One region of the Rhizobium sp. 0TCS1.26 genome, then DNA from elsewhere that is predicted to be linked to it. Evidence: predicted binding sites of a transcription regulator. Region 1 holds the regulator's gene; each other region holds the start of a gene.
What was found. Region 1 encodes PhoB, which activates phosphate uptake and scavenging genes when phosphate is short. Its sites were predicted from a motif close to TGTCATNNANCTGTCAT; they were not measured.
Positions count from the first base shown of each region.

Region 1 (7,374 bases):
CCACTTCTTCGGCCGCATCCCTGCTTGGGAATTCTTCTTCGGCACCGTCTGGGATCCGCGCTTCGCAGCCGCCGGCGCCACTGCCTCGGAAGGTCAGTTCGGCCTGATCCCGCTGCTTGCCGGCACGCTCTACATCGGCCTTGTGGCGATGCTCGTCGCCGTGCCTGTCGGCCTGTTCTCGGCGATCTACATGTCGGAATATGCGTCGCCGAAGGTTCGCGCTGTCGCCAAGCCGCTGCTCGAAGTCCTGGCCGGCATCCCGACCATCGTCTACGGCTTCTTCGCGCTGACCTCGGTCGGTCCGTTCCTGCGCGACCTCTCCTCGCAGTTGAACGGTCTGGCGACCGGCGATTATACCAACTTCATTCAGGCACAGAGCGTTCTCACCGCCGGCTTCGTCATGGGCATCATGCTGATCCCCTACGTCTCGTCGCTGTCGGACGACATCATCACCGCCGTGCCACGCGCCCTTCGCGACGGTTCGCTCGGGCTCGGCGCCACCAAGTCGGAGACGATCAAGAAGGTCGTCATGCCCGCAGCACTGCCGGGCGTCGTCGGCGCGCTCCTGATGACCGCCTCGCGCGCCATCGGTGAAACCATGATCGTTGTGCTGGCAGCCGGCGTTGCCGCCCGCATGCAGCTCAACCCGTTCGAGCCGATGACAACGGTGACGGTCAAGATCGTCAGCCAGTTGACGGGCGACCTTGAATTCACCTCGCCGCAGACGCTGGTCGCCTTCGCACTCGGCATCACGCTGTTTGCCATCACGCTTTGCCTCAACATCTACGCGCTCTTCATCGTGCGCAAATACCGGGAGCAGTACGAATGACCGACGTGGTTTCCACCCCCGCCGGCGTCTTAGCCAAGCCTGCTCGCCGCGATATTGGCATCAAGCGCCGCTACGCCGCCGAACGCCGCTTCCGCGCCTATGGCATCGCCGCACTGTCTTTCGGCATCCTGTTCCTGATGCTGCTTCTGTGGTCGGTCGTCTCCAAGGGCTACACCGCCTTCCAGCAGACGATGATCACCGTGCCGGTCGAGTTCTCCGAGCAGATCATCGACAAGGACAACCAGCGCGCCACCGATCCGCAGAAGCTGATGACGGCGAACTATCCGATCGTCGCGCGCAACGCCGTGGCCAAGGCGCTTGGCGTCAGCGAGGGCGACACCGCCCAGCTTCGCGCCGTCAACCAGATGATCTCGAACAGCGTGCGTAACCAGCTGCGCGACATGGTCGTCGCCAATCCGCAGATCATCGGCACGACCCAGACCGTCTCGCTGCTCGCCGCCGGTGACATCGACTCGGCCTTCAAGGGCCAGATCAACCTGGAAGTGACCGAGCAGAACCGCAAGATCTCCGACCAGCAGGTCGGCTGGATGAACAAGCTCGCCGAAGCGGGTGCACTGGCAAAGCACTTCAACTCCGGCATCTTCTTCAACGGCGCGTCGAGCCGCCCGGAGGCGGCCGGCGTCGGCGTTGCGCTGATCGGCTCGTTCTACATGATGCTGATCGTCCTGGTGCTGGCGCTGCCGATCGGTGTTGCGGCCTCCATCTACCTGGAGGAGTTCGCGCCGAAGAACCGTCTGACGGACCTGATCGAAGTCAACATCAACAATCTGGCGGCCGTGCCGTCGATCGTCTACGGCCTGCTCGGTCTTGCCGTCTTCATCAACTTCATGGGCCTGCCGCGCTCGGCCTCGCTGGTCGGCGGCCTGGTGCTGACGCTGATGACGCTGCCGACGATCATCATCGCCACCCGCGCCGCATTGAAGGCCGTCCCGCCGTCGATCCGTGCTGCGGCGCTCGGCCTCGGCGCGTCGAAGATGCAGACGATCTTCCACCACGTGCTGCCGCTCGCCATGCCGGGCATCCTCACCGGCACGATCATTGGCCTGGCACACGCGCTCGGTGAAACCGCGCCGCTGCTGCTCATCGGCATGGTGGCCTTCGTTGCCAACTATCCGACCACGCCGATGGATCCGTCGACGGCGCTGCCGGTGCAGATCTACATGTGGGCCAACGAGGCGGAACGCGCTTTCGTGGAACGCACGTCCGGAGCAATCATCATCCTGCTCCTGTTCCTGATCGTAATGAATGTCGGCGCAATCCTGTTGCGTCGTCGCTTCGAACGGCGTTGGTAGAAGGAGACGGACAATGAACATGATGTCTGAAGCTGCAGTTGAGAAGGCGCTGGATCAGAAAATGAATGACGTTTCCTACAAGATGGTGGGCAAGGACGTATCGGTTTACTACGGCGAGAAGCGCGCGCTGTTCGATGTGAACCTGAACGTCCGCGAAAACACCGTGACCGCGCTGATCGGACCGTCGGGTTGCGGCAAGTCGACCTTTCTGCGATGCCTCAACCGCATGAACGACACCATTGAGCAGTGCCGCGTCACCGGCCGCATCGTGCTCGATGGCGAGGACGTCTACGACCCTTCGATCGACGTCGTCGAACTGCGTGCCCGCGTCGGCATGGTGTTCCAGAAGCCGAACCCGTTCCCCAAGTCGATCTACGAGAACGTCTCCTACGGTCCGCGCATCCATGGCCTCGCCAGGAACCGCGCCGACATGGACCAGATCGTCGAGGCAAGCCTGCAGCGCGCCGGCCTGTGGAATGAGGTGAAGGATCGCCTGCTGGAATCCGGCACCGGCCTGTCCGGCGGCCAGCAGCAGCGTCTGTGCATCGCCCGCGCCATCGCCGTTTCGCCGGAAGTCATCCTGATGGATGAGCCGTGCTCGGCGCTTGATCCGATCGCGACGGCCAAGGTCGAGGAGCTCATTCACGAGCTGCGCGCCAACTACACGATCGTCATCGTCACCCACTCGATGCAGCAGGCAGCCCGCGTTTCGCAGCGCACCGCCATGTTCCACCTCGGCCAGCTCGTCGAGGAAGACGATACCGACAAGATGTTCACCAATCCGGATGACCAGCGCACGCAGGACTACATCATGGGCCGTTTCGGCTGATCAGACAGCGCCGCCTGCCACTGGTTCCATTCGTCCGAGGAGAGACACATGCCATCCCATATCATGTCGGCTTATGATGAAGAGCTGAAGTACCTCAATCGCCGCATCTCCGAGATGGGCGGCCTAGCCGAGCAGATGTGCTCGGACGCCGTGCGGGCGCTCGTCAATTCCGACAGCGCTCTCGCGCAGAAGGTCATCTCCGACGACGTTATTCTCGATCATGCGGAGCGTGAGATCCAGGAGAAGGTGATCGTCACCATCGCCAAGCGCCAGCCGATGGCGGCGGACCTGCGCGAGATCATCGGCACGCTGCGCATCGCCGCCGATCTCGAACGGGTCGGCGATCTCGGCAAGAACACCGCCAAGCGGGTGATCGCAGTGCAGGGCACCGGCGTGCCGCGCAAGCTGGCCCGCGGCCTGGAGCATCTGTCCGACCTGGCGCTGGTGCAGCTGAAGGAAGTGCTGGACGTCTATTCGCACCGGTCTGCCCAGAAGGCCGAGGCGATACGCCAGCGCGATGAAGAGATCGACGCGATGTACACCTCGCTGTTCCGCGAGCTCCTCACCTACATGATGGAGGATCCGCGCAACATCACCACCTGCACGCATTTGTTGTTCTGCGCCAAGAACATCGAGCGCATCGGTGACCACGCGACAAACATTGCCGAGACCATCTACTACATGGCGACCGGCGCCCAGCCTGTCGGCGAGCGGGCCAAGGACGACAGCTCCAACATGCTCGGCGCTGTGGCCGAATAGCTGCGCGGACCTGTAGGAGTTCCTGATTATGCTGCCGAAGATTTCTGTCGTCGAGGACGAGGAGGCGCTTAGCGTTCTCCTTCGCTACAACCTGGAAGCTGAAGGTTACGAGGTGGAGACGATCCTGCGCGGCGACGAGGCGGAGATCCGTCTTCAGGAGCGCGTGCCGGATCTGCTTATCCTCGACTGGATGCTGCCGGGGGTGTCCGGCATCGAGCTCTGCCGACGGCTGCGTATGCGTCCGGAGACCGAGCGTCTGCCGATTCTCATGCTCACCGCCCGCGGCGAGGAAAGCGAACGTGTCCGCGGTTTGGCGACCGGTGCCGACGATTACGTCGTGAAGCCGTTCTCGACGCCGGAACTGATGGCCCGCGTCAAGGCGATGCTGCGCCGCGCGCGTCCTGAAGTCCTGTCCAGCGTGCTTCGCTGCGGCGATATCGAGCTCGACCGCGATACGCACCGCGTGCACCGCAAGGCCCGCGAAGTGCGTCTGGGGCCGACGGAGTTCAGGCTGCTGGAATTCCTGATGGCGTCGCCCGGCCGCGTTTTCTCGCGCTCTCAGCTTCTCGACGGCGTCTGGGGGCACGACATCTATGTCGATGAGCGCACCGTCGACGTGCATGTCGGTCGCCTGCGCAAGGCCCTGAACTTTTCCAACATGCAGGACGTAATTCGCACCGTGCGCGGCGCCGGCTATTCCATGGAAGCCTGACGTTTAGAGGCGATCCCCTGTCCTGACGAAGCCCGGCCGAGAGGTCGGGCTTTTTCGTGGGCCGCGGGCGAACGTCCGGTCCGGCCGGATGCAGGTCACAAAAAAACGGGCACAAGGCCCGTTTTCACCAGTGCATCGACTGTGCTCGTATCAGGCCCGTGCGGCCGCGGACTTGCGGCGCTCGGTGACCGGCTGGTAGGCAAGCCGTGCGTGGTACTTGCAGTAAGGCGAGTTATCGCAGGATTCAGCGCCGCAGAAGTGGAAGTCGTCCTTCAGCGGATCGCCGACCGGCCACTTGCAGGTGCGTTCGGTCAGCTCCGTGAGGACGAGGCGGCGCGCCATCGGAACCACGACATTGGTCGTCATCAGCTGGGTGGCGTTGATCGCCTCGATCTCGAAATCTTCCTTCACCGCGGTTGCACCCATCGGACGGCCGATGGTGCGTGCCGGTACAACGTTCGGGCGAGCGGTGTAGGCCGGAGCGCGTGGCGCCGGGGCAGTGCGCTTGGGCGTGCGGGCGGCAGCCGAAGTGCCGCCGGCCTTGATGCGGCCCGGCAGGTTGAGGCGATGCACCTTGCCGATCACCGCGTTGCGGCTGACGCCGCCAAGCTGTGCAGCGATCTGGCTGGCGCTGAGCCCTTCGGCCCATAACCGCTTCAATCTCTCGACGCGTTCGTCTGTCCAATTCATGCTGTCTCTCCGCCTTGAGCACACATCAGCAAGACAGAATCTCTCACCGTTACGACGAAACCAATTTCGTCGCGCATACTACATCTATACTTTTGGTGACTAGTTCCGCCGCATGCAGTCTAGTAATTGATCTTTAACCTAGAGGGCGGTGGACTCGCTGACAAGAGTCGTACGAATCGCTGCGAATCGATTTCCGGGTTTTCCCCAACTTGCTGCCAGACAGAGTCTTTTTTGCCACAGCGGCCGAAACCGGCGCCGTAACCGCCATGGCCCGGCAATGCGCCGGAATTGGAGCGATTTGTTGACAGCCGTCGGCGAAATGCGGATAGTGCAGCCGCCGCCCGCTGGGGCGGCATTTTTGATTTCGGCGGACGTTGCCGCCGCACAGATGATGATGCCCAAGGAGTGCTGTCGCCATGGCTGAAGCCGCGCTTTTCGACACGTTTGCACGGGCCCCTCTGCGCTTCGAGCGTGGTGAAGGGGTGTGGCTGGTGACGGAGACGGGCGAGCGCTATCTCGATTTCGGCGCAGGCGTCGCGGTCACCTCCTGCGGCCACGCCAATCCGCATCTTGTCGAGGCGCTGAAGGCGCAGGCCGACAAGGTCTGGCACCTTTCCAATCTCTACGAGATCCCCGAGCAGGAGCGGCTGGCACAGCGGCTGGTCGAGGCGACCTTCGCCGACAAGGTGTTCTTCACCAATTCCGGCGCGGAAGCCCTGGAATGCGCCATCAAGACCGCCCGTCGCTACCACTACTCCAAGGGCCATCCCGACAAGTTCCACATCATCACCTTCGAGGGCGCCTTCCACGGTCGGACGATCGCGACGATCGCTGCCGGCGGCCAGGAGAAGTATCTCGAAGGCTTCGGCCCGAAGGCGCCCGGTTTCGATCAGGTGCCGTTCGCCGATATCGAGGCCCTCAAGGCGGCAATCACCGAGAACACCGGCGCACTGCTGATCGAGCCGATCCAGGGCGAGGGCGGTATCCGCACGGCATCCAAGGAATTCCTGCAGCAACTGCGCAATCTCTGCGACGAGCACGGCATGCTGCTGATCTTCGACGAGGTTCAGACGGGCGTCGGCCGGACCGGCAAGTTCTTCGCCCATGAATGGTCCGGCGTTACGCCCGACATCATGGCCGTGGCAAAGGGTATCGGCGGCGGTTTTCCGTTTGGAGCGTGCCTTGCGACCGCTGAAGCTGCGTCCGGCATGAAGCCCGGCGTGCACGGAACCACCTATGGCGGCAATCCGCTGGCGATGGCGGTCGGCAATGCCGTGCTCGACATCGTGCTGGAAGACGCCTTCCTGCAGAATGTCCGCGACGTGGCGCTGGTGTTCCGCCAGGGACTCGCGGGCATTCAGGACCGCTTCCCCGAGGTCATCGAGGAAATCCGCGGTGAAGGCCTGATGCTCGGCATCAAGGCGCGCGTGCCGGCCGCCGAACTGACGGTTGCCATGCGCGAGGAGTATCTGCTGGGCGTGCCGGCTGGCGACAACGTCATCCGCATCCTGCCGCCGCTGGTGGTGACCGCCGAAGAGGCCCGCGAGGGCTTGGCTCGTATCGAACGCGCCGCCGAAAAGCTGCAGAGCGAAAAGTTGAAGAAGTCGGCCTGACGGCTGCCGTAGCGAGCGGGCCGCCGGATGGCGCCCCGGATGGAATGGACCATGGCATCACCCAAGCATTTTCTCGATCTCTCGGCCGTTTCCTCGGGCGAACTGCGCACCATTCTGGATGACGCGCTGACCCGCAAGAAGGCAACCAAGGCCGGTACAGCCGACAAGCCGCTTGCCGGCAAGATGCTGGCGATGATCTTCGAGAAGCCGTCCACCCGTACCCGTGTTTCCTTCGATGTCGGCATGCGCCAGCTGGGCGGCGAGACGCTGTTCCTGTCCGGCACCGAGATGCAGCTCGGTCGTGCCGAGACGATCGGCGACACCGCCAAGGTTCTATCGCGCTACGTCGATGCAATCATGATCCGCACTACCGATCATCGCCGGCTGATGGAAATGGCCGAGCACGCGACCGTGCCGGTGATCAACGGCCTGACCGACGAGACGCATCCCTGCCAGATCATGGCGGATCTCTTGACCTTCGAGGAACATCGCGGTCCGGTCTCCGGCAAGACATTCGCCTGGACCGGCGACGGCAACAATGTCCTGCATTCCTTCGTCGAAGGTGCCGCCCGCTTCGGCTACCAGATGAACATGGCCGTGCCGATGGGCTCCGAGCCGCTCGACAAGTA
Region 1 covers NZ_JBCIYV010000002.1:941,565-948,938, reverse strand. Annotated here, with positions in the region: gene pstC (phosphate ABC transporter permease subunit PstC) at 1-829, shown strand, start outside; gene pstA (phosphate ABC transporter permease PstA) at 826-2,142, shown strand; gene pstB (phosphate ABC transporter ATP-binding protein PstB) at 2,156-2,971, shown strand; gene phoU (phosphate signaling complex protein PhoU) at 3,020-3,730, shown strand; gene phoB (phosphate regulon transcriptional regulator PhoB) at 3,759-4,442, shown strand; gene AAIH46_RS11765 (GcrA family cell cycle regulator) at 4,593-5,132, opposite strand; gene AAIH46_RS11760 (aspartate aminotransferase family protein) at 5,549-6,745, shown strand; gene argF (ornithine carbamoyltransferase) at 6,797-7,374, shown strand, end outside.

Region 2 (7,374 bases), on a different contig from region 1:
AGATAATGGCAGGCTTCGGCCGGCCGCAGCGCCTCGGCCGCAGTCGGATCATCGAAGGTCAGGCGCCCCGAGACGGCCGGCAGCAGCCCCGCCACAACGCGCAGCAGCGTCGACTTTCCAGAACCGTTGCGGCCAGTCAGCAGCAGCGCGTCGCCATCGATCAAGCTGAAGGAAATGTTGGAGAAAAGCAGATCCTCGCCACGCCGTGCCGAGAGATCTTCTGCGGTCAGCCGCATGAGGTCCGCCTTCGTTTGCCGCCGGTCGGAGGCTTGCCGAAAAAAATTCTGACGATCGTCCCAAACACTGTCTGGAACCTTTCTTAGAAATTATCTATAAGCTTCGCAACCACGCCAGCGGCCGGCGTGATTTTCACATTGCGCCGGACCTGAGGATTCTATCTTCTCGTGCGGACAGCGGAAATGGTCGTACCCGCATCCTGATGTGCATGAAGTGCATAGGCGTCCGCACGCGCGTGTTGGCTCTATATCAGCGGGGATATGTTCCGTGTCCAAATCACTCGACAGCTTCAATTGTCGGTCCATCCTGACCGTCGACGGCAAGGACTACGTCTATTACAGCCTGCCGAAGGCGGAAGCCAATGGCCTGCCGGGCGTGGCAAACCTGCCCTTCTCGATGAAGGTGCTGCTGGAAAACCTGCTGCGTTTCGAAGACGGCCAGTCGGTCACCAAGGATCACATCCTGGCGGTCGCCGCGTGGCTCAGCAACAAGGGCAAGGTCGAGAACGAGATCGCCTATCGCCCGGCCCGCGTGCTGATGCAGGACTTTACCGGCGTTCCCGCCGTCGTTGACCTGGCTGCCATGCGTGATGCCATGGTGGCACTCGGCGGCGATCCGGAAAAGATCAACCCGCTGGTCCCCGTCGACCTGGTCATCGACCACTCGGTCATCGTCGACGAATTCGGCACGCCGACCGCCTTTGCCCGCAACGTCGAGCTCGAATACGAGCGCAACGGCGAGCGCTACCGCTTCCTCAAGTGGGGCCAGCAGGCGTTCAAGAACTTCCGCGTCGTGCCGCCCGGCACCGGCATCTGTCACCAGGTCAATCTGGAATACCTCGGCCAGACGGTCTGGACCAAGGAAGAGGACGGCGAGACGGTTGCCTATCCGGATACCTGCGTCGGCACCGACAGCCATACGACGATGATCAACGGTCTTGGCGTTCTCGGTTGGGGCGTTGGCGGCATCGAGGCCGAAGCTGCCATGCTCGGCCAGCCGGTGTCCATGCTGCTGCCGGAAGTCATCGGCTTCAAACTCACCGGCAAGGTCAAGGAAGGCGTCACCGCCACCGACCTCGTGCTCACCGTCGTGCAGATGCTGCGCAAGAAGGGCGTCGTCTCGAAGTTCGTCGAATTCTTCGGCCCCGGCCTTGATTCGATGTCGCTTGCCGACCGCGCCACCATCGGCAACATGGGTCCGGAATACGGCGCCACCTGCGGCTTCTTCCCCGTCGATGGCGAAACCATCAACTACCTCACCATGTCGGGCCGCACCAAGGACCGCATCGCGCTGGTCGAAGCCTATTCGAAGGCGCAGGGCATGTGGCGCGACGGTGACGGCTCGAACCTCGTCTTCACCGACACGCTGGAGCTCGACCTCGGCGACGTCGTGCCGTCGATGGCCGGCCCCAAGCGTCCGGAAGGCCGCCTGGCGCTTGAAACCATTGCACCGAACTTCGCAACGGCTCTCGAGAACGACTACAAGAAGCCGGGCCAGCTGAATGCCCGCTACGCCGTCGAAGGCGAAGGCTACGACATCGGCCATGGCGACGTGGCGATTGCCGCCATCACGTCGTGCACCAACACGTCCAACCCGTCGGTGCTGATCGCCGCCGGCCTCCTGGCCCGCAACGCGGTTGCCAAGGGCCTGAAATCGGCTCCGTGGGTGAAGACCTCGCTGGCGCCTGGGTCCCAGGTGGTTGGCGAATATCTCGCCAAGTCGGGCCTGCAGACCTCGCTTGATGCGCTGGGCTTCAACCTGGTCGGCTTCGGCTGCACCACCTGCATCGGCAATTCCGGTCCGCTGCCGGCACCGATCTCGAAGACGATCAACGACAAGGGCCTGATCACGGCCGGTGTTCTGTCGGGCAACCGCAACTTTGAAGGCCGCATCTCGCCGGACGTCCAGGCGAACTACCTGGCATCCCCGCCGCTGGTCGTCGCCTATGCGCTGGCAGGCACGGTGCAGAAGGACCTGACCACCGAACCCCTCGGCCATGATCAGGACGGTAATCCGGTGTTCCTCAAGGACATCTGGCCGACCTCGCACGAGATCCAGGAATTCATCCTGAAATACGTCACCCGCGAGCTCTACGAGAGCAAGTATGCCGACGTGTTCAAGGGCGACGAGAACTGGCAGGCCGTGCAGATCCCGCCGGGCCAGACCTATGCCTGGGACGACAACTCGACCTACGTGCAGAACCCGCCCTACTTCGTCGGCATGGGCAAGACCGGTTCGGGCATTTCGAACATCGTCGGCGCCCGCGTGCTCGGCCTGTTCGGCGACAAGATCACCACCGACCACATCTCGCCGGCCGGTTCGATTAAGGCTGCATCGCCTGCCGGTGCCTACCTGATGGAGAACGGCGTCGGCGTTGCCGACTTTAACCAGTACGGCACGCGCCGCGGCAATCACGAAGTGATGATGCGCGGCACGTTCGCCAACATCCGCATCCGCAACTTCATGCTCGGCCCGAACGGCAAGGAAGGCGGCTACACCGTCCACTATCCGTCGAAGGAAGAGATGTCGATCTACGACGCGGCCATGAAGTACAAGGCCGAGGGCACGCCGCTGGTGATCTTCGCCGGCGTCGAATACGGCAACGGTTCGTCGCGTGACTGGGCTGCCAAGGGCACCAACCTGCTTGGCGTACGCGCCGTCATCGCCCAGTCCTTCGAGCGTATCCACCGCTCGAACCTGGTCGGCATGGGCGTCGTACCGTTCGTCTTCGACGAGGGCGTCAACTGGCAGAGCCTCGACCTCAAGGGCGACGAGACCGTGACGATCGAAGGCCTCGACGGCGAGATCAAGCCGCGCGAGTGGATGACTGCCAAGATCGCCTATGCCGACGGTTCGGTGAAGGAGATCAAGATCCTCTGCCGCATCGATACGCTCGACGAAGTGATCTACATGAACAATGGCGGCATCCTGCAGACGGTTCTGCGTGACCTGGCTGCCTGAGCCGCACCCGAAGTGACAGAAAAAAGCCGCCGGACAGGCTTGTCCGGCGGCTTTCCTTTGCGCACTGTCCGCCGGCACCCTGCGTCTCACCCGCTTGTGACTTCCGCTTGAAGCGGGCGGCAGGTAGGTTCGACGCATGGACCGTAATGCTCCCTCGCAACAAAGACATCCGATGCCTCTCCTGACCTCAATGTTGAAGCTTGCCGAACGCTGCGCCTGGATCGCGGCGGCGGCGATGGTCTGCAGCCCGGCGATCGCCGGCGAGATCCGGTCCCCGAAAGGCGTCGTCGAGCTCTTCACCTCGCAAGGCTGCGCCTCCTGTCCGCCGGCCGACCAGGCGCTGAAGAAGCTTGTCGAGCAGGGCGACGTCGTGGCGCTCTCCTACCACGTCGATTACTGGAACTATCTCGGCTGGGCCGACACGCTGAGCAGCAAGGAAAACACCGAGCGCCAATACGGCTACGCCCATTCGATGGGCCGCAGCGGTGTCTATACGCCGCAGGCGATCATCAACGGTCGCGAGCACGTCAAGGGCATGGACCTGTCGGCGATCAACAGCGCCGTCGACAGGATGAACGGCAAGGGGACGGGGATGACCATTCCCGTCGGCGTCGAGGTGACGGGCGACGAGATGTCGATCGATATCGGCCCCGGCGCCGGCCGGGCCGAGGTTGTCGTCGCCTATTTCACCAAGAAGGAACAGGTCGAGGTTCTGCGCGGCGAAAACAGCGGCAAGCAGATGGAATACTGGCACAACGTCTATGACGTGCAGACCGTCGGCATGTGGGACGGCAAGGCGCTGAAGATCACCCTGCCGGCGAAATCGATGGGCAGCACCAAGAAAGACGGCTGCGCGATCCTGCTGCAGACGTCCGGCGCCAACGGCGAACCGGCGGCAATCCTCGGCGCGGCCGTCGTCATGGTCGGACGCAAGGGCCATCCGAGCCCCTGACGCGCAGGGCAAATCCGAGATCGCAATGCTTGGGAGGATCTCCAGAGGAAGGTCCGGCCTTGAGCGATGGGGGGCTGGGGGGTAAGGTCATCACTCGAGGCCGGACCATATGGCGCCTGGCGCCAACTGGATGACCGTTACACTGGTCGCCGATTCCGGCAGCCTTTTGTTCGAAATCAGGCCAAAAGCGGAGAGTTTCGACGGTTTGCGTCTCTGCCTTCTGCTGCCATGGATCTTCCGCCCGCCACGCTTGTTACAGGGACTGCTGCGGCTTGCTTTTTGCGGCCGGTGAGGCAAACTGTCATGGAAATGTTGCAAGCCCGGGAGCTTGGATGACCGATCAGCCGGATTTAACCGGGCGCGGGCCGTCTGCGGAAGGTGTCGTCGTCGAACTCAACCAGTACCGCCAGAAGCACGATCCGCTGCCGGTGACTTTCCACCGGCGTGAACTCGACGCGATCCTGCGGATCTACGGGCGAATGGTCGGCGAGGGCGAGTGGAAGGACTATGCGATCGACCACCTGAAGGACAAGGCGGTGTTCTCGGTCTTCAAGCGGTCCGGCGAGATGCCGCTCTACCGGATCGAGAAGGATCCGAAGCTTGCAGCCAGGCAGGGCGCCTACAGCGTGATCAACACGCATGGAAAGATCCTCAAGCGCGGCCATGAACTGCCGCAGGTGCTCAAGGTCTTCGACAAGGTGCTGAAGCTGATCGACTGATCGGCTGGCCTTCGAATTCTTTGTCGAACCGTCGGATCAGCCGGCAAACAGCGATCCCGGATAGCTGCCGGCATCCGGCTCCGACGTCGTTCCGTCGCCGAGCGCCCGCTGCATGAACACCGTGTCCAGCCAGCGTCCGTGCTTGAAGCCGGTGCCCTTCATCGTGCCGACCATCTCGAAGCCGAGGCCCGCATGCAGGGCGCAGGAGGCGGGGCTCGCGCCACCGATGACGGCGGCCATCTGGCGGAAGCCGAGCACGGTGCACCGTTCGATCAATTCCCGTAGCAGCGCCTTGCCGAGCCCACGACCGCGCGCCTCCGGCGCCAGATAGATCGAATCCTCCACCAGCCAGCGATAGGCGGGGCGCGTGCGGAACGCCGAGGCATAGGCATAGCCGAGCAGGGTGCCGTCTGCATCGACGGCGGCGATGTAAGGGTAGCGCTTGTCGACGATGGCGGCGAAGCGGGCCTGCATCTCGGTCATGTCGGGTGGCGTGATCTCGTAGCTCGCGGTGCCGTTCAGCACGCTGTCGCGGTAGATCTCGGTGATGGCGGGAAGATCGGCAGGAGTGGCGTCGCGCAGCGTGAAGGGCATCGGGATCTGTCATTCGGAACGGGGCAGTTTGAAGAGTACGGCGGTCGAAATCGCGTCGCAAGCCCCTTCATCCTGACAGCAAAAAGGCGGCCCTGGAGCCGCCTTTCGCAAATCGTCATGGTGTCTGCCGGATCAGTTGTTGCGGTTGCCCATGAACTGCAGCAGGAACATGAACAGGTTGACGAAGTCGAGGTAGAGCGTCAGCGCACCCATGATCGCCTTGCGGCCGACCACGGCAACTTCGTCGCCCTCGAGATACATCTCCTTGATCTTCTGCGTATCGAAGGCGGTCAGACCGGCGAAGATCAGTACGCCCATGGCCGAGATCGCGAAGCCGAGAGCCGACGAGGCGAGGAAGATGTTGACGACCGAGGCGATGATCAGGCCGAACAGGCCCATGATCAGGAACGAGCCCATGGCCGACAGGTTACGCTTCGTCGTGTAGCCGTAGAGCGACAGCGCGCCGAACGAGGCTGCGGTGACGAAGAAGGTCTGCACGATGCTCTGGCCGGTGAAGACCAGGAAGATCGACGACAGCGACAGGCCCATCAGCGCCGCATAGATCCAGAAGGTGGTCTGGGCGGCGGCAACGCTCATCTTGTTGATGCGGAAGCTCAGGAAGAACACCATTCCGAGCGGAGCCAGCATCACGACCCACTTCAGCGGGCTGGCATAGAGAGCCGTGCCGAAAGCGGTCAGCTGGCCGTTGTCGACCGCAAGCTGCCATGTCCCGAATGCTGCAAGACCGGTGATTACCAGGCCCAGCGCCATCAGGTTGTAGACCTTCAGCATGTAGGCGCGCAGGCCGGCATCGATCTCGACGCCCGTCTGGGCACGCTGCTGTGCCGTACGGTTCTGGAAGTTGTATGGTTCAGCCATTTTGTCCTCTCAAAGCTCCGGAATGTCTACGGTGTCGGCGTCATCGAGGACACCTGGCGCCGCTGCGGAGCCTCAGCAAGCATGCATTGAATATGCGAGCATCGGTCATCCGGTTCAAGTGGCCGAGCCCCGAATCGGCCCTGATTGCCGTCCGATTCGCCAAGGTGACAAGAATTTAATCCAGGAACTGCCGCAGCAGCCCTGGCATCAGAGCTCTCTCAGCACGGGGCCTGCCTTCTGGCCGAGAATCCGCCAGGTGCCGGCAAGGCCGATGCCCACCGTCAGCACCAGTGCCACGACCAGCGTGACCACCGCGACGTCCGGCATGAATGTCACCGGCAGCTTCATGATGCGGGCAACGACGAACCAGGCGGACAGGCTGCCGGCGGCCAGCGCGAAGATCGCCGTGGCGACGCCGAGGATCATGTATTCGTAGCTGAAGGCGCGCATCAGCATGCGGCGCGTGCCGCCGAGCGTCTTCAGGATCACCGCGTCGTGGGTGCGGGCGCGGTTGCCGGAGGCGAGCGCACCGGCAAGCACCAGGACCGAGGCGACAAGCGCGACGGCAGCGGCAGCACGGATGGCGGTCGCCAGCTGCCCGACCAGCTGTTCGGCGATGTCCAGCGCGTCCTTCACCCGCACGCTGGTAATCGTCGGATAGGCGTTGGTGACGGCGCGCAGGATGCGGCCTTCGTCTGCCGGCGTCGCATTGGCATCCGTCAGCGTGGCGAGCCAGGCATGCGGCGCGCCGCGGAAAGTGTTGGGTGAAAACACCATGACGAAGTTGATCGACAGCGATTCCCACTCGATCTGCCGGAAGTTGGAAATCTTGGCGGTGATGTTGCGGCCGAGCACGTTGACGGTGACGGTGTCACCCAGCTTCAGGCCAAGTTCCTCCGCCTCCTCTGCTGAAAACGATACGAGCGGCTCGCCGGCATAGTCGGCCGGCCACCACTCGCCCTGGGCCAGCCGCGAATTCTCCGGGGGCTTCTCCTGGTAGGTGATGCCGCGATCGCCGCGCAGCACCCAGCG
Region 2 covers NZ_JBCIYV010000004.1:235,706-243,079, reverse strand. Annotated here, with positions in the region: gene ccmA (heme ABC exporter ATP-binding protein CcmA) at 1-236, opposite strand, end outside; gene acnA (aconitate hydratase AcnA) at 505-3,198, shown strand; gene AAIH46_RS18910 (DUF1223 domain-containing protein) at 3,434-4,150, shown strand; gene AAIH46_RS18905 (DUF2794 domain-containing protein) at 4,483-4,869, shown strand; gene AAIH46_RS18900 (N-acetyltransferase family protein) at 4,906-5,463, opposite strand; gene AAIH46_RS18895 (Bax inhibitor-1/YccA family protein) at 5,596-6,342, opposite strand; gene AAIH46_RS18890 (ABC transporter permease) at 6,550-7,374, opposite strand, start outside.
Region 2: AAIH46_RS18905 (DUF2794 domain-containing protein) is a predicted target of PhoB. The motif match lies at 4,450-4,466, and genes of this name have one in related genera.

Region 3 (7,374 bases), on a different contig from region 1:
TTGCCAAGGATGTCTCCGGCAACGAGCGCGCCGAGCGGCGGATCACCAATGCGCTCGCCGGCGTGGCGCGGGGTTCCAAGCTCGCATCGCAGCTTCTGGCCTTCGGTCGACGGCAGGCGCTCGATCCGCGGGTCGTCAATGTCGGCCGTCTCATCCGCGGCATGGACGAAATGTTGCGCCGGACGATCGGCGACGGCGTGGAAGTCGAAACGGTCGTCTTGGCCGGCCTCTGGAACACGCTTGTCGACCCGATGCAGATCGAGAACGCCATCCTCAACCTGGCGATCAATGCCCGCGACGCCATGGATGGCTTCGGCAAGCTCACCATCGAAGCCGGCAATGCCGTACTCGACAGCGCCTATGCGAAAAACAACGAAGACGTGGTGGCGGGCCAGTATGTGGTGCTCTCGGTCACGGATACCGGGTCGGGCATGCCGGCCGACCTGATCGAGAAGGTCTTCGAGCCGTTCTTCACCACCAAGCCGGAGGGCAAGGGCACCGGCCTCGGCCTGTCGATGGTCTACGGGTTCGTCAAGCAGACCGGCGGGCACGTGAAGATCTACAGCGAGGTTGCGCAAGGAACGACGGTCAGGATGTACCTGCCGCGTTCGACGCAGCAGGAGGATCTGGATGTCACGCCGGGCGACACGCCTGTCGAGGGTGGCCACGAGACCATCCTGGTTGCCGAGGACGACGAGGGTGTGCGGTCCACTGTCGTGGAGATGCTGCAGGAACTCGGCTACCGCGTTCTCAAGGCACCGGAGGCGAGCGCCGCGCTGACGATCGTCGAGAGTGGCATTCCGATCGACATGCTGTTTACCGACGTGGTGATGCCCGGGCCGCTGAAGAGTGCCGACCTGGCGCGCAAAGCCAAGGAGCGGCTGCCGAACATCGCCGTGCTGTTCACCTCGGGCTATACCGAGAACTCCATTGTTCACGGCGGCAGGCTCGATCCGGGCGTGCAGCTGCTGTCGAAGCCCTATACGCGCGAGGCGCTGGCTCGCAAGATCCGGCACGTTCTCAACAACGAGAAGCAGATGCGGATCGCCGAGGCGAAGGCGGCCGCACCGCCGCCGGCCAAGGCCGCGCGGCTTTCCGAGCCGAGGGCTGCCGAAGAACGGCGGCTGAGCGTCCTGCTCGTCGAGGACAACGGCCTCATCCGCATGGCAACGGCCGACATGCTCGCCGACCTCGACTGCGACGTGCTGGAGGCCGGATCGGCGGAGGAGGCTCTTGGTCATTTGGAGACGCAGGCTGTCGACATCGTCGTCAGCGATCTCGGCCTGCCGGGCATGTCCGGCGAGGACTTCTGCATCCAGGTGCGGCAGCGCTGGCCGAAGATCGGCATCGTCTTTGCGACGGGCGCCGATCGCGGACCGGATCTAGACGATCCGTCGCGAACCGCCCTGCTGCCGAAGCCGCACGGCGTCGAAGAGCTGAAGGCGGCGCTGGATGCGGTAATGCAAGGCTAGGAGATTTGCAGCCGGACTATGTCGGCTGCATTGACACCTGCCATGGTCCTTCCGATCAGAGGCTGTCGAACCAGTCTGCATAGGGCGTGTTCTTCGCCATGTGGCGGTTGAAGTCCGGCGCGCCGTCGTCCCACCACACGGAGCCGCGTTCGCCAAGCGCGACCTTGGCCGCATCGACCCGCCGCCGGGCCTCAGTCGTCGCCATGCTGTCGCCTTTGGCATCGCGCACGGCCCGCCTTGCCGACATCAGGTCCCGAACCAGCCGAGACCGCGTCTCCTCGTCGAGGGCCGGATTGCTGCGCCGCCAGAGGCGGCCGCGAACGACGAAGTATCGGCCGTCCGGCGTGTTCGGGTAACTGGTGGACATGCATTACCGCTCGGATTTCCGCCGGTTCAATGCCGGCGAGCCGGGCGGGGTTCCTTCTGGAGATGCGGCTGACGCTAGGAGATCAGCCCCACCAGCAGGAAGAACAATGCCGAGATGATGCCGGCCGCCGGCATGGTGACGATCCAGGCGATGACGATGTTGCCAGCCAGCCCCCAGCGGACGGCAGAAACACGCCGGGCGGCGCCGACGCCGACGATGGCCCCGGTGATCGTGTGCGTCGTCGACACGGGTATACCGAGCCATGTCGCGCCGAACAGCGTCAGGGCGCCGCCGGTTTCGGCGCAGAAACCCTGCATCGGGTTGAGGCGGGTGATCTTCGAGCCCATCGTGTGGACGATCCGCCAGCCGCCCATCAGCGTGCCGAGCGCCATTGCCGCCTGGCAGGAGATGACCACCCAGAACGGCACGTAGAAGGTCGATCCGAGATGCCCCTGGCTGAACAGCAGCACGGCGATGATGCCCATCGTCTTCTGCGCATCATTGCCGCCATGACCGAGCGAATAGAGCGACGCCGAGATGAACTGCATGACGCGGAACGTGCGATCGACGGCAAACGGCGTCTGTCGAACGAACATCCAGGAGACGATGAGCACCAGCACCAGCGCCAGGAAGAAGCCGATCGCCGGCGACAGGAAGATGGCGGCGACGGTCTTGCCAACGCCCGACCAGACGACCGAGCTGAAGCCGGCCTTGGCAAGGCCTGCACCCAGCAACCCGCCGACCAGAGCGTGTGAGGAGCTTGAGGGGATGCCGTAGATCCAGGTGACGATGTTCCAGATGATCGCCCCCATCAGCGCCGCAAAGATCACCTGCGGCGAGACGATCGCCGAATCGATGATGCCGGTGCCAAGCGTTTCGGCCACATGCAGGCCGAAAAACAGGAAGGCGATGAAGTTGAAGAAGGCCGCCCAGGCGACGGCGAACTGCGGACGCAGCACCCGCGTCGAGACGATTGTGGCAATCGAATTTGCCGCATCGTGCAGGCCGTTGAGAAAGTCGAAGAACAGCGCGATGCCGATCAGGGCAAGCAGTAGCGGCAGGGCGAGGGTCGCATCCATCAGACGTTCTCGATGACGATGCCGCTGATCTCGTTGGCGACGTCCTCGAAGCGGTCGACCACTTTCTCGAGCTCGCCATAGATCTCGCTGCCGATCATGTAGGCCATCGCATCGCCCTGGCCGCCCTTTCCACCATGCCGGCGGAACAGGTCCTTAAGGCCCTGGTCGTGAAGGTCGTCGGAGCGGCCCTCGACCACGGTCACCTGTTCGGCAATCGAGGCGAGGCGCTGCGCGTTGGTGCCGACCTTGTCGAGCAGCGGGATGGCTTCAGCGACAAGCTTGGCCGCCGCGACGATTTCCGATCCCATCTGCTGCATCAGCGGGTCGAAGCTCTGCTGCTCGAACAGGCGGATGGTCTTCACCGTCTTGTGCATCATGTCGATCGCGTCATCCATCGACTGGATGAGGTCCTTGATATCGCCGCGATCAAAGGGCGTGATGAAACTGCGGCGCACCGCAAGCAGCACGTCGCGGGTGATGTCGTCGGCCTTGTGCTCCAGTTCGACGATGCGCTCGCAGTTCCGCTCGACATCCGTGCCGTTCAAAACCTGCTCCAGAGCCTGTGCCGCGGCAACCACGGTGCGTGAGTGCTCGCAGAACATTTCGAAGAACTTGTCCTCCCGCGGCATCAACTTGCGAAAAACATTCATCATGCGGGGCTGGCCTTCATCTTGCGCCTGACTGTCATAAATGTGTCATAAATGCTCGCGGGCAATCGAGACAATATCAAAAAAGACAAACCCACACGGCATATCCAGCATGGCAAGCAAGACACCCAAGCCTCCGGCGGACGAGACACAGCGATTGCTGACGCAATTGGCGCACGTTCCGCACAAGTTGTTCACCGCTCCGTTCCGCCAGCAATACGCAGCTCTCTGCTTTCGCGCGGCCGACGCGGAGGGCGGTTTCGAGGTGCTGACGATCACCTCGCGGCGCAGCGGGCGCTGGGTGATCCCCAAGGGGTCGCCGATGAAGGACAGGAAGCCTCACGAGGTGGCGTCGATTGAAGCGTGGGAGGAGGCCGGCATTCGCGGTACGGTGCGCAAGCGTCCCGTCGGTCGCTACACCTACCTCAAGCCGCTCGATCAGTTGGACGTCGTTCCCTACATCGTCGACGTCTTCCAGATCCACGTGACGGGAACGGAGGGGACCTACAAGGAGAAGGGGGAGCGACTGCTGGAGTGGGTGCCGATCGCCGAGGCGGCCAGGCGCGTGCGAGAGCCGGAACTCAAGTCTCTCCTTCTCGGCTTCAAGCCGCGGAAGAGTTTGAAATCCTGAAGCATCCGAATCGTTTCGGCGTTGATCGAAGAGACTCTCCCAGCCAGGTTTACGCCAGCGACCGGAACCTGACTGCGAGTCGCGTATTGTATTCGTTGCGACTGGATCAGACGGTGCCTCGCTCTAGAAACTCGCGGTTTACGGGCTTTTTCTTCGCCAGTCTGGCGATGGATCTACCTGTGACCTCGAAGGCTTGCGCCACGTGCGTGACGTGATAAACGGTCGAAGCTTGTGCAGCCGCACCGACGGCACTACGACGTCGATATTTTGAATGGGGCACTCTGTGGAAACCGGTATCAACAAGTCGCCGACCGGCATTGACGGATTTGATGAACTGACGCTCGGCGGCCTGCCGACCGGGCGCCCCAGCCTCATCTGTGGCTCTGCGGGCTGCGGCAAGACGCTGTTTGCCACGACGTTCCTCATCAACGGCATCCGCGACTACGACGAGCCGGGCGTCTTCGTGACGTTCGAGGAGCGTCCGGTCGATATCGCCAGCAACGTCGCCTCGCTGGGCTTTTCGGTTGACGATCTGATCGCCGACAACAAGCTGTTGATCGACCACATCGCCGTCGACCCGGCGGAAGTCGCCGAGATCGGCGATTACGATCTGGAAGGTCTGTTCCTGCGCCTGGAACTGGCGATCGCCCAGGTCGGCGCCAAGCGCGTCGTCCTGGATACGATCGAAAGCCTGTTCTCCGCCTTTCAGAACCCCGCCGTTCTGCGCGCGGAAATTCGCCGTCTGTTCGACTGGTTGAAGGAACGCGAGCTGACCACGGTCATCACCGGCGAACGCGGCGACGGCACACTGACCCGCCAGGGTCTCGAGGAATACGTGTCGGATTGCGTCGTGCTGCTCGATCACCGGGTGCACAACCAGATTTCCACGCGCCGGTTGCGGATCGTCAAGTATCGCGGCACGGCGCACGGTACGAACGAATACCCGTTCCTGATCGACAAGGACGGCTTCAGCGTCCTGCCGGTGAGCGCGCTCGGCCTCAACCACAAGGTCTTCGACGAACGGATTGCGAGCGGGATCGACGATCTCGACGCAATGCTCGAAGGGCGCGGCTTCCATCGCGGCAGCAGCATCCTGATCAGCGGTGTGGCGGGATCCGGCAAGAGCACGATTGGTGCCTGTTTCGTCGATGCCGCATGTTGCGCCGGCGAACGCGCCGTCTACTTCTCGTTTGAGGAATCAGCGGCGCAATCGGTGCGCAACATGCGCTCCATCAACATCGATCTGCAGCAGCACCTCGATTCAGGCGCGCTGCACTACGTGGCCGCCCGTCCGACCTTCTACAGTTTGGAAATGCACCTGGCGGTGATGTTGCGCGAGATCATGCGCGTCAAGCCGTCGATCGTCGTGCTGGATCCGATCTCCGCCTTCATGGGCTCCGGCGAGCTCGGGGAAGTGCAGGCAATGCTGCTGCGCATGGTCGACGCCTTGAAATCGCAAGGCATCACCGCCGTCTTTACGCATCTGATGCACTCGGCCGACGGTGCAACCGAGACCGAAGTTGGCCTGTCGTCGCTGATGGATGCCTGGATCCTGTTGCTGAACCGCGAGGCGAGTGGCGAATTCAACCGCGAGCTCTATCTGTTGAAGGCGCGCGGCACCGCCCATTCCAATCAGGTGCGCGAATTCGTGATGACGGAAAACGGAATTCAGCTGCTGCTGCCCTATGTAGGCGAGGGACGCGCGCTGACCGGTTCGGCACGTCGGGCCCAGGAAGCGCGGGATCGTCGCGAGCAGGCCAGGCGCGACGGCGAAATTGTGCAGATCCGCGAGCAACTGGACAACCGTCGCCGGCAGACGCAGGCGCAGATTGCCGCGCTCCAGGCGCAGCTGGAAGCAGATGAAGCGGAGATGCGGCGCAAGCTTGCCTTCGAAGAGCAGGACGCTGAACAGTTCAGTTCAGATCGCCAGGAAATGATGAAAAGCCGTGGTCTGAGCGGTTGAGGATGAATGATGAGCGATGAAGCCACTGAGGGCTCCCCACGGAAACTCGTACTGTACGTAGCTGGCCAGACACCGAAGTCGACCGCTGCAATCGAGAACCTGCAGCGCATTTGCGAGGAACATCTTCCGGGCAAATACGTGGTGGAAGTTATCGACCTGCGGCAGCAGCCGCAACTGGCCCGCGAACACAACATCGTCGCCATCCCGACGCTGGTTCGCGAACTGCCGACGCCGATCCGCAAGATCATCGGCGACCTTTCCGACATCGAGAAGGTTCTGGTGCATCTGAAGGTCGGTGGCTGACGCATGACCATCAGCGGCCGCGATCAGAACAATCGGGAATGGGTCGAATCGGAGCTTCGTCGCCGGCTGGAAGAGGCCGAGGAGACGCTGCGCGCCATCCGCGAAGGTGAGGTCGACGCACTCGTCATGCGCAATCCGCAGAACGAGGACGAGGTGTTCACGCTCGAAGGGCGGACGGAATCCTACCGCGACTTCATGGAGGCGATGGATACTGGTGCGGCAGCCTTCGATGGCGCCGGCAGGCTGATCTATGCCAACAAGGCGCTGGCCGAACTGCTTGGACAGCAGGAAGAAGGCTTTGCCGGCATCGAGCTTGTCGATCTTCTGTCGCCCGCCGACCGGGATGCCGTGCAGGCGCTGGTCGAACAGGCGCGTTCGGCGCGAGGAACCTGCGAGATCAGCACGTCGATCGGCGACGAGGAGCGGCACATCCTGGTGTCGGCGGCGCCGCTGGCGCTCGGCGTCAACCACGGCGTTGCAGCGACCTTCACCGACATCACCCACCGCATCCGCGCCATTGCGGCGCAGGAATCCGAGCGGGCGGCGCATGCCATCATCGCCTCCGCCAACGAGGCGGTTATCGTCTGCAATCTCGACGGCATCGTCACCCATGCCAACGCGGCGGTCGGCGGGATCGCCTCGCGCGATCCGATCGGACTGCCCTTCGATGATGCATTCAACATCACGATCGCCGGCACCACCGGCCTGATGCAGGGCAACGACTTCCTGTCGCTGGCAATGGCCGGCACGCCGGTGCAGGGTCTCGAAGCCCATGCACCGAACGCACCGCGCATCCGCGACCTGCTGATCAGCGCCGCACCCCTGAAGCTTGGCGCCAACATCGTCGGCTGTGTGGTGGCGATGGTTGACCTGTCGCAGCGCAAGGCTGCCGAGAAACAGCAACTGCTGCTG
Region 3 covers NZ_JBCIYV010000003.1:692,909-700,282, forward strand. Annotated here, with positions in the region: gene AAIH46_RS17250 (PAS domain S-box protein) at 1-1,472, shown strand, start outside; gene AAIH46_RS17255 (hypothetical protein) at 1,528-1,839, opposite strand; gene AAIH46_RS17260 (inorganic phosphate transporter) at 1,914-2,918, opposite strand; gene AAIH46_RS17265 (DUF47 domain-containing protein) at 2,918-3,571, opposite strand; gene AAIH46_RS17270 (NUDIX hydrolase) at 3,678-4,196, shown strand; gene kaiC (circadian clock protein KaiC) at 4,468-6,159, shown strand; gene AAIH46_RS17280 (circadian clock KaiB family protein) at 6,169-6,462, shown strand; gene AAIH46_RS17285 (sensor histidine kinase) at 6,466-7,374, shown strand, end outside.
Region 3: AAIH46_RS17265 (DUF47 domain-containing protein) is a predicted target of PhoB. The motif match lies at 3,601-3,617, and genes of this name have one in related genera.

Region 4 (7,374 bases), on a different contig from region 1:
CACGGGCAAGCGCCTGCAGGCGCTGGTCGCGATCGACTGGGAAGCTGGTCGGATCGCGGGTCAGGTCGGCGGGCTCCTTGTCCGAGCGCACGTCCGGTTCGATCAGGCCTTCACCGTTCAGGATGTCGGTGACCCGTGGGAATGCCTTGTCCTCGCCAAGCTCTCGCCGTGCCGGTGGATCGACCGGCTCGTCGCCTGCCATTGCGGGATCGATCAGGCGGTGCGTATAGTCGAAGGTGGGGCCAAGAAGCTGACCGCCCGGAATATCCTTGTAGGTCGCCGAGACCCGCCGCTCGATCTGCATGGAACCCGTTTCGACGGGCCGCGAGTAGCCGAATCTCGGCAGCGTCGTGCGATAGGCGCGAAGCAGGAAGATCGCCTCGATGAGATCGCCGCGCGACTGGCGCACGCACATGGCAGCAAGCTCGGGATCGTAGAGCGAGCCTTCGGCCATCACCCGGTCGACGGCCAGCGACAGCTGTCCTGCCACCTGCGCCAGTGTCAGCGCCGGAACGTCACGATCGCCGCGCCGGCGATCGGCAAGAAGTTTGTGAGCCTTGTCGATGGCGGCTTCGCCGCCCTTTACCGCTACATACATCGGTTTCAGATCTCCCTGATGCGCGTCGTGCGCGGCAAGGCGAGCGTGTCGCCGTTGCAAACGAGGACCAGGTCCAGCCCGAGCGGGTAGGCGGCATGGTTGCCTTGAGCCCAGGCGACGAACTCTGGGCCAAGCCCGTCAGGCGCGATCTGGCGGGTCGTCTCGATGCCGGGGCCGGACAATTCCAGCGGTGTTCCGTCAATCAGCGACCGCACCGGCAGCAGCACGGTGGCGGAACGATCCGGGTAGTTGACCGTGCCGCGGGAAAAATCCTCCCACTGCGCCGGATGGCCGCCTTCAGACAGCACCACCAGTGCGGCTTTGGACGGATCGGACGCGGCGGGAGCGCCGGTATGGAAGGTTAGCCAGGCAGCTGCGTCCTGCGTTGCCTCGCCTTCGAACCAGACAGGGGTGTCGTAGTCGGCAAGCGTCAGCAGGATCGCCGAGGCGGCGGCACAGAGCGGTGCCGGGCCTGTAGCGTGACCGGAGAGCGACGCCACTGTGCCGGGGCTGGAAAACGCGTCCATGACGGCCCGAAAGACCGCCTGGGACGTATAGACCGGATCGCTGAATCCGCCGTCGAAGGAAACGTTCTGCATCAGTCTTCTCCCCGCGCGACGGTGAAGAAGTCGACGAGGGTCGCCTCGGTCTCCTCGGCGCGCCGCAGCTTTTCCGCATTGATGAGTTCGAAGGCGGGGCGCAGGATCTCGTCGTCGATGCGTCCGACCCAGGCGTTCAACTGGCGGACGGCGTCCAGATGCGCGACGATTTGCGCCTTGCGCTGGTCGCGGCCGAGGATGATCGAATGTCCTACCTCGCCGCCGGCGATCTTGACCGTCGCACGCGTGACACTCGCTTCGCCCAGATTGAACGCGGCGCCGCCGCCACCGGCTCGGCCGCGGATCATGACGGTGCCGATCTCCGGCCCGCGCACCGGCGTGGCGGAAGGCAGATTGGAGGCGAGCAGCGCGTAACGCTCCGCCAGCATCTCGGCCGGCGCGGCGGCAAGAATGTCGAGCGCCTGTTTTCGACTGAATGTTTCTGAACCCACGGCGGCAAACCTTTGTCATCAACAGCAAAGTTGTCTATTTGTTTAGACAATCGGATATGTTTAGGTTATACCCGGTGAATGATGACGATTGAATGACGCCCTGAGGGAAACGGCATGAACGGAACGGATGACGGGATCTCGCGCTGGCGCCGGGTGGCGGACGAACTCCGGAGTGCGGTGTCTATGGGAGAGTTTGCCGATCAACTGCCGCCGGAGACGGAATTGGCGTCGCGCTTCGGCGTCAATCGACACACGGTGCGGCGTGCCATTGCCGCGCTCTCGGTCGAGGGTTTGCTGCGGGCGGAGCGCGGGCGAGGCACCTTTGTCAGAGCCGTCCCGCAGCGGATCGTCTATCCGATCGGAGCGAGGACGCGCTTCTCCGAAAACATGATGCGCCAGTCGCTCGAGCCGTCAGGGCGCCTCATCCAGGCCGACATCGTCGCAGCTGATGCGACCCAGGCCCGACTATTCGGCTGCCGCATGGGCGCGCCGCTGCACCGGCTCGAACGGCTGTCGGTCGTCGAAGGCGCGCCTCTGTCGCGATCGACGTCGTGGTTTTCAGCCGATCGATTCCCGGGCATCATTGCCGCCTATGCCGAGAGCGGATCGATCACCAAGGCATTCCTGCAGGAGGGGCTGGCGGACTACCGGCGGAAGGAGACACGGCTGACGGCGGAGCGGATCACCGCGCGGGATGCGGAATTTCTCCAGTGCGCTGCCGACAGCATCGTCCTTGTCAGCCGTGCACTCGATGTCGATGCGGAGGACCGCACGGTTCAGAGCGTGGTGACCCGGTTCCTCGCAGACCGGATGGAACTGGTGTTTGCCAACCCATCCGAGCAATCCTGACGCGATTGGCCTTCCGTCTCCCGATCAGGCGCAGTCGTTCAGACGGCCGCCGGCCGAGGCTGCTTTTTCGTCATTGGCGGGTGCGGCGGTCGGCTTGCCGTAGAGGCCGATATTGGCATCGCCCCAGGCCTTCAGCGATAGAAGGATGGGCTCCATGCTCCGGCCGAGCGGCGACAGGCTGTACTCCACCTTCGGCGGCACCTGGGCATAAACCTTGCGCTCGATCAGCCCGTCGCTTTCCAGTTCGCGCAGCTGATTGGTCAGCATGCGCGGCGTCACATTGACGATCTGCCTGTGGATCTCGTTGAAGCGCAGCGTGCCGTCGAGCAGATGGTAGAGGATCACCGACTTCCATTTTCCGTCAATCAGGCCGACGGCTGCTTCCACCGAACAGCCCGGACTACAGTCGAAGCGCGAGTGCCGGACTTTGGCCATCACACTATCCTTTTTGATAGTATTAGCGTTGCTTGTGCGTATTGCAGTTTTCCGAGGCTAGCACATTTTGAGGCGACAACAACTGCCGTCAAAGGAGAAGACGATGAAGGCGATCGGATACAGGATCCCCGGTGCAATCGATCGGGATGATGCACTTGAGGATATCGAACTCGAGCGGCCGCGCGCTTCCGGCCGCGACATCCTGGTTCAGGTAGCGGCTGTCGCCGTCAACCCAGTCGACACCAAGGTTCGCCGTAGCGCCCGGCCTGAAGACAATGGCTGGAAAGTCCTCGGATGGGATGCCGTCGGCACGGTCGCCGAAGTCGGACCGGACGTCACAGCGTTTCAACCCGGCGACGAAGTATTCTATGCTGGCGCGCTTGGCCGCCCGGGCGTCAACAGCGAGTTCCACATCGTCGATGAGCGGATCGTCGGCCACAAGCCAAAGACACTGTCGAATGCCGAGGCCGCCGGGCTGCCGCTGACGGCGGTAACGGCTTGGGAAATGCTGTTCGACCGGCTGGACGTGCGCAAGCCGGTTCCGGGCGCCGCGAACGCCATTCTCATCATCGGCGGGGCAGGCGGGGTAGGCTCCATCGCCATCCAGCTGGCGCGGGCGCTGACCGACCTGACGGTGATCGCCACGGCATCGCGCCCTGAGACCCAGGCATGGGTCAAAGATCTCGGTGCTCATCACGTGATCGATCATAGCCAACCGCTTGCTGCCCAGGTGGAAGCACTCGGCATCGGCGCTCCGGCCTTCGTGTTCTCCACCACCGAAACCCACCGGCATCTGAAGGAGATCATCGATCTGATCGCGCCGCAGGGGCGGTTCGGGCTGATCGACGATCCGGACGTTCTCGATGTGGTGGGGTTCAAGCGCAAGGCGGTCTCCATCCACTGGGAGCTGATGTTCACCCGCAGCCTCTTCGAAACGCCGGACATGGGCGAGCAGGGAGCGCTTCTGAACGAGGTGGCAAAGCTGATCGACGACGGGCGGATCCGCACCACCGTGACCGAGGTGCTCAAGCCCATCAGCGCCGAAAACCTCAGGAAGGCGCACGCCACGATCGAGAGCGGCAGGGCCAAGGGCAAGATCGTGCTGGAAGGGTTCTAACCCTTGCGGCGCGCCGCCTAGGTTGGCGCGCCGCACTCACCGTTTCAGAAGCTGAAAACGATCAATAACGATCACAAAAGTGATTGACATTGATCCGCCGCCCATCGATAGTTTGGCCAGTTCAAGCAAGACGAACGGCCACCGATGAAAAGCGACCGCGCTCAAGCCATCCGTCAGTTCCTGTTCTCCAACGGCTCGTCGCAGATCGCGGCGATCGCCGAAGCAGTCGGTGCCTCCGTGCCGACGCTTCGCCGGGATCTGACCCAGCTCGAGGAGCAGGGTGTCATCGTCCGGACCCACGGCGGCGCGCGGCTTTCGGATCATTTCGAGGGCGAGGTGGCGTTCGAGCAGCGCGAGGCGCAGGGGCTGGCGGCAAAGCGCGCCATCGGTGATCTCGCCTATGACATGCTCCAGCCGGGAACCTCGGTATTCCTCGATTCCGGCACGACCGTGCTTCAGCTGGCACGGCGCATCCGGCTTGATCCGCTGCCGCTCAACATCTTCACCAACTGCCTGCCGGCTGCTCAGCTGCTGATCGATGTCGAGGGCGTCAAGGTGACGCTTCTCGGCGGGCATTTGCGCAAGGAGAATTCCTCCCTCGTCGGCCCGCTTGCGGAGGAAATGCTCGACCGCCTGTGGTTCAAGCAGCTCTTCCTCGGCGGCGGCGCGATCGCCGAGGATGGTAACATCTATTCGGTCGACGAGAACGAGTCGCGGCTGAACACGGTAATGCTGAGCCGCGCCGAGCAACGCATCCTGTTGGCGGATTCCAGCAAGTTCGGCGCTCGGCTCACCTACAAGGTCGCGCCTCTGTCGCGCCTGCAGACGATCATTTCCGACAATGGCCTTGGCGCCGAATGGATCGAGCGGATCGAAGCCTTTGGGACGGAAATCGCGATTGCTGCGCTCCAGGATGCGGTGCGGCCATGAGCTTCGTCCTCGGGCTCGATGCCGGCGGCAGCAAGACGATCGCAGCCATCGCTGATCCGAGTGGCACCGTGCGTCGCCGATTTGAGGGGCCGAGCCTCGATCCGCACCACGTGTCCGACTGGCAGTCCCTGCTGGCGGGAGCAATTGCCGAGGTTTGCGGCGGCGAAACGCCGGAAGCGGCCGTTCTCGGCCTGCCGATGCATGGCGAGATCGTGTCTCTCAGCCAACAGCAGCAGCGCGTGGCGGGCACGCTGTTGCCTTGCCCGCATCTCGTCCTCAACGATGTCGAGGTCGCCTATGATGGCGCCTTCACCGGAGAAAGCGGCGTGCTGTTGCTGGCCGGAACCGGCAGCATGGCCTGGGCGAAGGCAGGGGCGAGAAGCCTGAGGGTCGGCGGCTGGGGCGATGCGTTCGGCGACGAAGGGTCGGCCTTCTGGATCGGCCGTCAGGCGCTGTCGCTGGCGTCCCAGGCACTCGACGGCCGCAGCCGCGCTCATGATTTTGCCCAGGGCATCCTCTCCGCCTGCGGCTGTACGGCTGAGACACTGATCGACTGGGCCTATGCGCAGCAGAATTCCCGTGCCGGCGTCGGCGGCCTTTCACGGCATGTGGATGCGATGGCCGACAGCGGCGATGCATCCGCAGTCCAGCTTCTCATCGGTGCCGCGGAATTTCTCGCCGCCCATGTCGAGGCGGCCCGGTTGCGGCTGGCAGATCCGACGCTCGCCTGGTCGCATGCCGGCAGCGTGTTCGGCTCGCGGACGATCACCCACCATCTCGAAACACTGCTCGGCGCGTCCTCCACGCCGAAGCTGCCACCAGTCGGAGGCGCCATCTGGCGCGCCGGCACCTTGGCGGGCTGGCCGATGGAGGACCGCTTCGCACCGACTGTTTCTGCATGCCTTCAACCATAATAACAGGAGAACAGCTGATGAAACGCCGCACATTCCTTGCTTCCACCGCACTGCTCGGGCTTGCCACGAGCTTTGGCACGATGAGCGCTCACGCCGCCGAAGCGCTCTCCGTCCTCTTGCCGCCCTGGGTCACGCTGCCCAAGGACATGACCGACAAATATACCGCCAAGACCAAGGGCACGCTGGATATCCAGACGCTCGGCTGGGACGAGATCCGCACCAAGATCATCACCTCGATGGTCGCCGGCACGGCGCCGGCATCGGCGACCGAAGTCGACTGGTCGTGGGTTGGCCAGTTCGGCAGCGCCGGCTGGTATGACGATCTGTCGGGCTTGCTGTCCGAGGACCTGAAGAAGGATCTGCCGACTACCTCGATCTTCACCTTCGACGGGAAGCTGGTCGGCATCCCCTATAACAACGACTACCGGGTAATGATCTACAACAAGGCGCATCTCGAAAAGGCCGGCGCCACGGTTCCGAAGACGCCGGATGAGCTGCTCGCCGCCGCCAAGGCGGTCAAGGCCAAGGGCATCGCTGAATATCCGATCGGCCTGCCGCTTTCGGCGACCGAAGGCTCGGCCACTGCCTGGTACCTCCTCACCAAGGCGTTCGGCGGCGATCTCTTCGATGCGGAGTTCAAGCCGCTGTTCACCGAGGCGTCGAGCGCCGGCTACAAAGCCATGGAATTCGAGGTGGAAGCGCTGAAGGCCGGTCTCATCGACCCTGCGGCGACGTCGCTGAAGGATGTCGAGATCCAGGAACTGTTCAAATCGGGCAAGACTACATTCGACGTTGCCGGCTGGGCCGGTAACCTTGCGGTCTATACCGATGCGTCGAAGTCGCAGGTATCGGCCGATGCCGCCGCAGCCCTGCTGCCGAACGTCTCCGGCAAGTCGCGCACGATCGGCCTGCCCGGTGCGCTCGGCGTCCCGGTCTCGGCCAAGGACAAGGAGACGGCGCACGCCTTCATCAACTGGATGCTCGATCCGGAAACCATGATCGACAACTACGAAAAGCTCGGCAACCTGCCGACGCGCATCTCCGTGCTCGAAAAGCTCAACAAGGACGGCAAGCTGAAGCAGGGCGACGTGCTGATCGCTCAGGCTGCCCTGGTCGAGCCGCTGTTTGCCGGCGGTACGCCCGGCTGGTATCCGGAGTTCTCGAGCGCCGTTGCGACCAACCTCAATGCCGCCGCCAAGGGCCAGATGTCGGTCGCCGATGCGGTTCAGGCGATTGCCGCCGCAGCCGAAGAGGCACGGCAGTAATGGCGTTCAGCTTCCCAGCGAAGCGCCTCCTGGGACGGGAGGCGCGGCTCGGTCTCGGCCTCACCGCTCCGGTCATCGCGGTGATGGGGGGGCTGGTGATCCTGCCCCTCGTCATCACGGTGTTCGACAGCTTCTTCCGCATCGAGCCGATGCGGCCCGGTACGCCGTTTGTCGGCTTCAGGAACTACATTGCCCTGATGTCGGACAGCAACGTG
Region 4 covers NZ_JBCIYV010000003.1:670,605-677,978, forward strand. Annotated here, with positions in the region: gene AAIH46_RS17140 (carbon-phosphorus lyase complex subunit PhnI) at 1-598, opposite strand, end outside; gene phnH (phosphonate C-P lyase system protein PhnH) at 604-1,197, opposite strand; gene phnG (phosphonate C-P lyase system protein PhnG) at 1,197-1,649, opposite strand; gene phnF (phosphonate metabolism transcriptional regulator PhnF) at 1,764-2,498, shown strand; gene AAIH46_RS17160 (winged helix-turn-helix transcriptional regulator) at 2,523-2,933, opposite strand; gene AAIH46_RS17165 (zinc-binding alcohol dehydrogenase family protein) at 3,037-4,050, shown strand; gene AAIH46_RS17170 (DeoR/GlpR family DNA-binding transcription regulator) at 4,195-4,980, shown strand; gene AAIH46_RS17175 (N-acetylglucosamine kinase) at 4,977-5,894, shown strand; gene AAIH46_RS17180 (extracellular solute-binding protein) at 5,912-7,159, shown strand; gene AAIH46_RS17185 (carbohydrate ABC transporter permease) at 7,159-7,374, shown strand, end outside.
Region 4: phnF (phosphonate metabolism transcriptional regulator PhnF) is a predicted target of PhoB. The motif match lies at 1,731-1,747, and genes of this name have one in related genera.